DNA from 3 places in the Pyruvatibacter mobilis genome. Region 2 is predicted to be linked to each of the others. Evidence: predicted binding sites of a transcription regulator. Region 2 holds the regulator's gene; each other region holds the start of a gene.
What was found. The regulator LexA, encoded in region 2, represses DNA repair genes until DNA is damaged. The targets are predictions, from matches to a motif close to TGTTCNNNNTGTGTTCNG.
Positions count from the first base shown of each region.

Region 1 (3,275 bases), 860 kb from region 2:
AAGCGGTCTTCGAATTCGCGCATCTGGAAAGAGGCGCGCACGAGGATGGCGATCTCGCTCAGGCTGTGGTCCTTGCGCTGGAACTGCTCGATGTCCTCGCCGATGGCGCGCGCTTCTTCCTCGCCGTCCCACACGCCCTTGACGGTAACCTTCTCGCCCTCATTCATCTGCGTCCACAGGGTCTTGCCGAGGCGGCCCTGATTGGCGGTGATGAGGCCGGACGCGGCCTGCAAAATATGCGGCGTCGACCGGTAGTTCTGTTCAAGGCGGATGACCTTGGCGCCGGGGAAATCCGTTTCGAATTTCAGGATGTTGTCCACCTCGGCGCCGCGCCAGCCATAGATCGACTGGTCGTCGTCGCCCACGCAGCAGATGTTCTTGTGTCCGCGCGCCAGCAGCCGCAGCCACAGATATTGCGCCACATTGGTGTCCTGGTATTCGTCCACCAGGATGTATTTGAAGCGGTTCTGGAAATCCTCCAGCACCTCCGGGTGCTCCTGGAAGATGCGCAGGTTTTCCACCAAGAGGTCGCCGAAATCGACCGCGTTCAACGTCTTCAGCCGCTCCTGATAGGCGGCGTAGAGTTCCGCGCCCTTGCCGTTGGCGAAGGCAAAGCCCTCACCCTTGGGCACCTGGTCAGGGCCAAGCGCCTTGTTCTTCCAGCCGTCGATGAGGCTTGCCAGCTGGCGGGCGGGCCAGCGCTTTTCATCGATGTCAGCGGCCTGGATCACCTGCTTCATCAGCCGGATCTGGTCATCCGTGTCCAGAATGGTGAAGTCCGAGCGCAGCCCGGCCAGTTCCGCATGGCGGCGCAATATCTTTGCGCCCAGCGCGTGGAAGGTGCCGAGCCACTGCATGCCCTCCACCGTGCCGCCGATCAGCGCGCCGATGCGCTGCTTCATCTCGCGGGCGGCCTTGTTGGTGAAGGTCACAGCCAAAACCTGGCTCGGCCAGGCGCGGCGGGTGTTGAGCAGATGCGCGAGCCGCGTGGTCAGCACCCGCGTCTTGCCTGTGCCGGCGCCCGCCAGCACGAGCACGGGGCCATCAAGCGCCTCCACGGCTTCGCGCTGGGGATCATTCAGATTTTCAAGGTAAGGCGCAGGCGCAGCCACGCCCGCCGCCGCCCGTTCGGAAATAGAGGGCCCGCGCGCTGCTTCCTCTTCAGGAATGTCGCCAAGGTCGAATGGATCGCTCATCAGAATCGGGAACTTAGCATGAACATGCACGCACGCCATGGGAAAGGCTGCGGGATTTGAGGGTCAATTTGAAGCGGGGCGCGGGGCGTGCCTCAGAGGCGACCCGTGCCCGCCACCTCAGACAGACCCTCCGGTCAAGCCGGAGCGACAGCGGTGGAGGGGGCCGAGCTTTCATCCCCCTCTCCCCTTGCGGGAGAGGGAGGGGCCCGCTGCGTGAGCGGTGGGAGGGTGAGGGGGTGGGCGGTGTCCAGCACACCAGCCGCACAGGCCCGCAAGCGCTGTCCCCCTCACCCGGTGCTGCGCACCGACCTCTCCCTCCAGGGGAGAGGTGACTTTTCCTGGGGCCGCATACAAATCCGCTTTCCCTCCGGCTTGACCGGAGGGCCCATGGGAGGTTGGCGGACGCATGGCGGATGCGACGGTCATATGCCTGACCACCTGCCTCACAGAAGAACAGTGCCCGCCGCCTCAGACAGACCCTCCGGTCAAGCCGGAGGGAAAGCGGTCGAGGGGGGCGGAGCTTTCATTCCCTCTCCCCTTGCGGGAGAGGGAGGGGCCCGCCGCGTGAGCGGTGGGAGGGTGAGGGGGTGGACGGGGCTCATCACACCAGCCGCACAGACCCGCCACCACGCCACCCGGCAGCAGGCTCAGCTGTGCTCCTCCCGCGACGCTTCCACCAGTGCCTCGTTATAGGCGCGCAGGGCGTCGGTATGATGGACGGTGCCGACGATTTCCAGCTGTTCAGAGGGCTGCACCACGGGCAGGGTCTCGTGCTGGGATGACTCGAACAGCGCCAGGGTCTTCTCCAGGCTGTCGCCGGTGAACAGGCGCTCGTCGTCCTCGTCGAGGGTCTGCAGCGGGGTGTTGGGGTCTTCGGTCACCCGGCGCATGAAGTCCTGCACCAGCACCGTCTGCAGGATCTGCCAGCGCGGGCCACCATAGAGGTTGAGGCCGCGGCGCTCCAGCTGCCACTGGAAGAAGCTCTTGCCCAACAGGCCCTGGGTCAGGGCGGTGGCGATGGAGATCGACACCATCAAGGCGATGGTCATCTCGTAGCCGCCGGTCAGTTCGAACGCGATCAGCAGGGTGGAAAGCGGTGCGCCCAGCACGGCACCTGCGACGGCCCCCATGCCCACCAGCGCATAGACCGCGTGGGACGAGAAGGCGATGTCCGGCACCGTGTAGCTGAGGATGAGGCCGAAGGCGCCGCCCGCCATGGCGCCCAGATAGAGCGACGGCGAGAACACCCCGCCGCCGAAGCGGCTGGCGATGGTGAGCGACGCGGCGATGATCTTGGCAATGACGAGGGAGACGAGCAGCGTCAGGCCGAATTCCCCCTGCAGGGCCGCATCGGTGGCCGCATAGCCCACCCCCAGCACCTCGGGGAACCACAGGCCGATCAGCCCCAGCCCCAGCCCGCCGACAACCGGCCGCAGCCAGAGCGGCATGGTGATGCGGCGGGCGAGGTCATCGGTCTTCATCGCCGTCTGCATGAAGCCGATGGCGACCAGCGCCGAGATCACCCCCAGCGCGGCAAAGGCGGGAAAGTCCGCAAGGCTGGTGATCATGTAGTCCGGCAGCACGAAGGCGGGGGACGCTCCCATATGAAAGCGCACGATGAGGGCGCCGATGACGCTGGCAATGACGATGGGGCCGGATGCGCGCAGCGCGTAATGGCCCAGCACCACTTCCAGGGCGAACAGGGCTCCGGCGATAGGGGCGTTGAAGGAAGCGGCCACAGCCGAGGCTGCGCCCGCCGCCAGCAGGGTGCGCATATGGGTGGGGGTGAAGCCGAAGCGCTGGGCGAGGAAGGAACCGAGCGCTGCGCCCAGATGCACGGCCGGGCCTTCGCGGCCGGTGCTGGCCCCGCCGCCTAGGGAGATGGCGGAGATAACCGCGGCGCTGAGGCCACGCCAGATCGGCAGCCGCCCGGCACCGATGGCGCGGGCTTCGATCACATCGGCAATCGCCTCCGGCCGCTGGGTGGGGTGGATGTAGGTAAGCCACAGGCCGACAACGAGGCCGGCAAGCGTCGGCCCGGCGATGATGATCCAGGCCGGCGTTTCCTGCAGCAGGCGG
Region 1 is NZ_CP051630.1:714,716-717,990, forward strand. It holds gene HG718_RS03310 (ATP-dependent helicase) at 1-1,196, opposite strand, end outside; gene HG718_RS03315 (chloride channel protein) at 1,844-3,275, opposite strand, start outside.
Region 1: a site for LexA is predicted at 1,204-1,221, ahead of HG718_RS03310 (ATP-dependent helicase). Genes of this name have one in related genera too.

Region 2 (3,275 bases):
TCTGGATGGTGATCTGGGCTGGGCGGCTCAGATGGGCCGGGGTGCTGGGCCCGATGATCGGCATTGTCCTTGCGGTGACGGCGCCGGTGCCGGTGATGCTGGTCGAGCGGGAGGCAAAGCTCGTGGGGCTGCGCCTGCCGGACGGCACGCTCACCCTCAGCAGCAGCCGGTCCGGCAGCTTCAGCGGCGAGGTGTGGCTGCGGCGGGACGCGGACCGGCGTGATGTGGGCGAGGCAGCGGGCGCATTCAGCTGTGACGGACAGGGCTGTGTGCGTGACCATCCGCTGCTGGGCACGGTGAGCCTGGCGCGCAACTGGCAGGCCGCGATGGAAGACTGTCAGCAGGCGGATATTCTGGTGACACCGCTCTACATGCCGCGGCGATGCGCGGCCCCTCTCATCATCGACAGAGGCGTGCTGTCGCGCCGGGGGGCACAGGCGCTTTACCTGGAGGAGGGCGGACACGGGGACGGGGGCCAGCGCCTGCGCCTGCGCGTCATCGCCGCCTGCGATCTTATCGGCGACCGGCCCTGGTCGCACTGTGCACCGCGCAAGTCCTGGGACCCCGGGCCATACTTCCGCCGGAAAGGCGGGTGAGCCTTGTCATCCGCGTGGACCCGCAGGGGAGAAGACCCATGGCACTGTTTTCCTGGTTTCGCCGCCGCACGCCGCCGCCGCCCCAACTGACAGGCGATCCGGCCCACGACATGACGCAGGTGCTGCTGCGCATCGAGGCGCATCTCAGCGACCTCTCGGACCGCTCCCGCCAGCTCGAAAAACTGGACCGGCGCCTGCAGGGAATCGAGACAGCGCTCAGGCAGATCTAGACCGCGTCCCGCCGCCATTGCCGGAGGGATAAGACCACACACTGTCATTCCGCGACGTGATCGCGGAATCCAGGGAGGCTCACTCCGGCCGTGCAGAGGGGCTCTGGGCCCCGCGATCAGGTCGCGGGGTGACGCTTGGGGAAAGACCAAAGAGCAGGCGCGAGCGCTGTGCCCACGTCGGAAGCGAGTGGGCCCTCCGGTCAAGCCGGAGGGATGCGGGTGGGGGCGTGGGGAACGGCTGTGCCTGCGGGGTTAGTAGCGCCGCATGAGGCCCACGAGTTTGCCCTGAACCTTGACCCGTTCGGACGGGAAGATGCGGGTTTCATAGGCCGGGTTGGCGGCTTCGAGTGCGATGGTGTCGCCCTTGCGGCGCAGGCGCTTCAGGGTGGCTTCCTGCTGGTCGATCAGCGCGACGACGATCTCGCCGGAGCCGGCGGTGTCGCAGCGCTGGATGACCACGATGTCGCCGTCGAAGATGCCGGCGTCGATCATCGAATCGCCCTTCACCTCGAGCGCGTAATGCTCACCGGAGCCGAGCAGGCTGGAAGGCACGCCCACATGGTTGCTGTCATCCTGCAGCGCCTCGATGGGCGTACCGGCAGCGATGCGGCCCACCAGCGGCAGGCTCAGGGCGTCGCCCCCTTCAGGCACGGAGGTGTGATTGTCCGGCACGCGGGCGGGTTCGGACAGGCTGCCCTGGATCACGCTGGGCGAGAAACCGCGCTTGGCGGGTGCGCCCCTGCCCTGAGGTGCCGCGGATTCAGGCAGCTTCACCACTTCAAGCGCCCGTGCCCGGTGCGGCATGCGGCGGATGAAGCCGCGCTCCTCAAGCGCCGTGATCAGCCGGTGGATGCCGGACTTGGACCGCAAATCCAGCGCCTCCTTCATTTCATCGAAGGAGGGGGACACGCCGGTCTCCCGGATACGCTCGTGGATAAAGGTCAAAAGCTCGTGCTGCTTGCGCGTCAGCATGCCTCAATGTCTCCCGCAATCCCCGCCGGATGCCAAAGCGGCTGCTGACGCAGCCTGCCCGGCGGGCCTGTGATGCGACCGGGCAGCGGACTGCCCGGCATATGCCCCGGCTGCCCGCCCGCATGCGGCGCTGCCGGAAGGTTGCGGTTTCGTTCGCAAGTTGATGCAAATCAGAACAAAACCAAAACCCTGCAAATGTTCTAGTTTGGTTCTCAAAACCCGTCAAGCGCTAAAGGCAGGACGCGGAACAGGCAAATGAGATGGCGCGGGGAAGGCCGGGTATCAGCCGGCGTCGCGGGTGAAGTCGCCGGACTTGCCGCCGGACTTGCTCAGCAGGCGGACATCCGAAATGACCATCGTCTTGTCGATGGCCTTGAGCATGTCATAGAGCGTGAGACAAGCGACGCTGGCGGCCGTCAGCGCCTCCATCTCGACGCCGGTCTGCCCGGTCGTCCGCACGGTCGCCGTCACGTTGACCGCGTGGTGCTCCGGGTCCGGATCGAAATCCACCGCTGCCTTGCTGACGGGCAGGGGATGGCACAGGGGGATGAGGTCGCTGGTGCGCTTGGCAGCCATGATGCCGGCGATGCGCGCGGTGGCAATGACATCGCCCTTGGGCGCGGTGCCGTCCACCAGCGCGGCGAAGGCCGCGGCCGACATGGCGATACGCCCGCCGGCCACGGCCTCCCGCTTGGTGACGGCCTTTTCCGAGACATCGACCATGGCCGCGTTGCCGCGGGCGTCGAGATGGGTCAGGCCGTCTTTTGTCATCCGGGAGATGCTCCTGGCGTCAGATGTCCCGCCGCATGACGCAGCGATGGGTGAGGCCGACTTCCGCTTCGTGGTTGGCCACGAGAATAAGAGCCGGTGTCAGCTCGGTTTCCGCGAGGATACGAAATCCCGCCGTCTCGTAAAACGGCGCATTCCACGGGACATTGGTGAAGGTGGACAGGGTGACGGCCTCAAGCCCGCGCGCCTTTGCTTCGGCGGCCACCGTCTCCACCAGCGCCCGGCCAAGCCCCTTGCCGCCGTGATCCGGGTCCATGCCCAGCTCATAGAGGTGAAGCGCGTTGTCGAGCACACCGCAGATCGCAAAGCCCACCGGCACGTCACCGGGACCGGCCATCACGAAGGCGAGGCCGAGCCGGACATGGGCACGATAGGCATCTGTGGAATGGGGGGGATGATCCGTGACCGCGGGGTGCGGGCTGTCGCCGAACAGCACAGCGGCGCGGTCTTCAAGATCAGGAAGGAGCCCGGCCTCGTCCATGCGGGCCTGGCGGATGGTGTAACCGTCGGGGAGAGAAACTGATGCTATGGATCTTATCCTTTCTTCAGGGGCGCCCGGTAAGAAGGGCGCGTGTGGCTGCGGCAACATCCTGCTGCCGCATCAGACTTTCGCCGACCAGATAGGCACGCACGCCTGACCCGGCAAGGCGGAGAATATCATCATGGTCGGCGATACCGCTCTCGCCGA
Region 2 is NZ_CP051630.1:1,574,635-1,577,909, reverse strand. It holds gene HG718_RS07515 (ComEC/Rec2 family competence protein) at 1-596, shown strand, start outside; gene HG718_RS07510 (hypothetical protein) at 635-826, shown strand; gene lexA (transcriptional repressor LexA) at 1,079-1,798, opposite strand; gene moaC (cyclic pyranopterin monophosphate synthase MoaC) at 2,081-2,569, opposite strand; gene HG718_RS07495 (GNAT family N-acetyltransferase) at 2,589-3,068, opposite strand; gene trpC (indole-3-glycerol phosphate synthase TrpC) at 3,133-3,275, opposite strand, start outside.

Region 3 (3,275 bases), 690 kb from region 2:
CCCGGCCCGCGACGGCCCAATATATAGACATTTATACAGACAAAGGGCGCATGGAAGCTCCATGCGCCCTTATGACCGGGATGTGTGACCTGCCGGTCAGACATCTGTTATCGCAAGCGGAAACCCGCGTCGAGCCTGCGGCCCGGCATTACACGGCTTCTTCCGCCCCGCCCTCTTCATCGGCGGTCATTTCCTCGCCCGCCAGCTCGGCGACCACGCCGGCCTCGGCCCGCACCTTGTGCTCAATCTCGTCGGCCACATCCGGGTTTTCGGTCAGGAACTTCTTGGCGTTTTCGCGCCCCTGGCCGATCCGCTGGCTGTCATAGGAGAACCAGGAGCCGGATTTCTCCACCACGCCCGCCTTGACGCCGAGATCCAGCAATTCGCCGGTCTTGGAGATGCCCTCGCCATACATGATGTCGAACTCCACCTGCCGGAAGGGCGGCGCCACCTTGTTCTTGACCACCTTTACGCGGGTCTGGTTGCCCACCACCTCGTCGCGGTCCTTGATCTGACCGATGCGGCGGATGTCGAGGCGCACGGAGGCATAGAACTTGAGCGCGTTGCCGCCCGTCGTCGTCTCCGGGTTGCCGAACATGACACCGATCTTCATCCGGATCTGGTTGATGAAGATGACCATGGTGTTGGACTTGGAGATCGAGCCCGTCAGCTTGCGCAGCGCCTTGGACATCAGCCGCGCCTGCATGCCCGGCTGCATGTCGCCCATATCGCCTTCAAGCTCGGCGCGCGGGGTCAGCGCGGCCACGGAGTCGATCACCAGCACGTCGATGGCACCCGAGCGCACCAGCGTATCGGCGATTTCCAGCGCCTGCTCGCCCTCATCCGGCTGCGAAATCAGCAGCTCGTTCACGTCCACGCCCAGCTTGCGGGCATAGACCGGGTCCAGCGCGTGCTCGGCGTCGACGAAGGCGCAGATGCCGCCGCGCTTCTGGGCTTCGGCCACCGTGTGCAGCGCCAGCGTCGTCTTGCCCGAGGATTCAGGCCCGTACACCTCGATGATGCGGCCGCGCGGCAGGCCGCCGATGCCCAGCGCGATATCAAGGCCCAGGGAACCGGTTGAGATCGATTCGATCTCGACGACCTGCCCTTCCTTGCCGAGCTTCATGATCGAGCCCTTGCCGAAGGCGCGGTCAATCTGGCTCAGGGCCGCTTCCAGCGCTTTCGACTTGTCCATGTCCCGATCCTTCAACTGCACTACGTTTTCAGCCATGTGCCACCCCTTATGTCAGAGCCCCGGAGCCGGGGCAATGAGAACCGGAAAAGCCGGTCGCCTGCCGTGATTGGGGTTAATGTACACATTTTGTTCGCACCAGCAAGCGCTTTGGAGAACATCCATCAAGGTATTGAAATAAAAGCACTTATCAAAACATGTTCGCACAGCGTTCACGGCCGGTTTCGGCGAATCCCGCCCGCGCCCGCCGTCAGCCGTCGACAAGCGCCGGTATCTCGATCGTGAGCGGGACGGCATCGGCCTGTGCCCGCACCGAGTCGAGCCGCTCCGGGGCCGTCAGCAGCCCGCGCAGGCAGAAATCCGCGGTCGCCCGTGCCTGCGCTGCGGCGGGGATGTCCTGCGCCATCTCGCCGGCCAGGATGCTGGTTTCCGACAGCTGAAACAGCTGCTCCGCCGCCAGCGACGGATGCGCCACCGCCAGCGCGCCGGACATGCAGCCCTCGGCGATCAGCCAGTGATAATGCACCACCAGCCCCTCGCGCACTGCCTGCGCCGGGGCGAAATCCGGCAGCCGCAGTTCCGGCAGGTAGAACAGCGCCGCCTGGTCCCGGTCGGCTGCCGCAACCACGCGGGTTTCCTCGTAGATGCTTTTGTAGAGCGCCACCTCCGCCGGCAGGTCGAGCTGGCACAGCGCCTCGTAAAAGGTCCCGGACGGGCCCGCCGCATAGGCGATCATGTCGTTCAGCAACCCCGCCTTGGAGCCGAACAGGTGAAACAGCGAGGCGGGCGACGCCTGAAGCGCCCCGGCGATCATCCGGATGCTGGTGCCCGACACCCCGTGCTGCGCCACCAGCCGCGCCGTCACCACGAACACCTCTTCGCGGGTGAGATGCGGCCGCCCGTCGCCTCTCGGACGTCCAACGGGACGTCCGGGGGGACGTCCCCCCTTCCGGCCTGATTTTCCGCTCTCGCTCACCATGCCCCCCTCATACAGCCCGCGGGGTTGATGGTCTATTTTATTTCAACTGGTCTAAATAATTGACTCTGCCCACGCGCCCTGCCTACCCTGACGGTCAGTGACCCCACCCCGGAGCCTGCCGACCATGACCGCGTCCCCGCCCCTTCTTGCCCCTGAAGCCACCGCCCGCGCCCGCGCGCCCCTGGCCTCGGCGGCCACCCTGCCGCCGCAGGCCTATCGCGACCCGGCCATCTTCGCCGCCGAGCGCGCATGCCTCTTCGCCTCGGCCTGGCTCCCCCTCGCCCGCCTCGACCAGATCCCCGAACCCGGCGACTACATCGCCATGGACCTGATGGACCAGCCTGTGCTGGTGGTGCACGGCATGGATGGGGAGATCCGCGTCCTCTCCAATGTCTGCCTGCACCGCGCAGCGCCCCTGGCGGAGCCCGGCCCCGGCCACCGGCGGCTGTTCAGCTGCCCCTATCACGCCTGGAGCTATGACACCGAAGGCCAGCTCATCCGCGCCCCGCTGATGGACGGCGCCGACCATTTCGACACCCGGAACTGCCGCCTGCCGCAGCTCCGCTCCGAGATCTGGCAGGGCTTCATCCTCGCCACCCTGGACGAGACGGCCGCCCCCTTCGCCCCGCAGGTCACGGGCTTCACCGATTATGTGGCGCCCTATCGCCTCGATGACATGGCCATCGCCCGCACCCTGGATTTCCCCGGCCACTGGAACTGGAAGGTGCTGGTGGAGAATTTCATGGAGGCCTATCACCACATCGCCACCCATTCAGCGACGCTGGAGCCGGTGTTCCACGCCCGTGACTCCCACATCCCCGACAATGACGGCCAGCCCTGGTCGATCCTCCACATGCCGGCCGCCGATGTCTCCGGCCCGCATCCCGAGGGCACCCTCCCAGGCCTCACCGACGCCCAGGCCCATGACCTGCTGGCCACGGTCCTGTTCCCTCATTTCCTGCTCGGCATCCAGGGCAATGGCGCTGTCTGGTATCAGCTCCTGCCCCGCGCCCACGACGAAGTGGATCTGCGCATCCACGTGCTGCTTCCCCGCAGCACCGTGCCGCCGGAAGCGTGGGACGAAACGGCCGACGCCGTCGCCGC
Region 3 is NZ_CP051630.1:887,016-890,290, reverse strand. It holds gene recA (recombinase RecA) at 149-1,231, opposite strand; gene HG718_RS04110 (TetR/AcrR family transcriptional regulator) at 1,443-2,171, opposite strand; gene HG718_RS04105 (aromatic ring-hydroxylating oxygenase subunit alpha) at 2,296-3,275, shown strand, end outside.
Region 3: a site for LexA is predicted at 1,312-1,329, ahead of recA (recombinase RecA). Genes of this name have one in related genera too.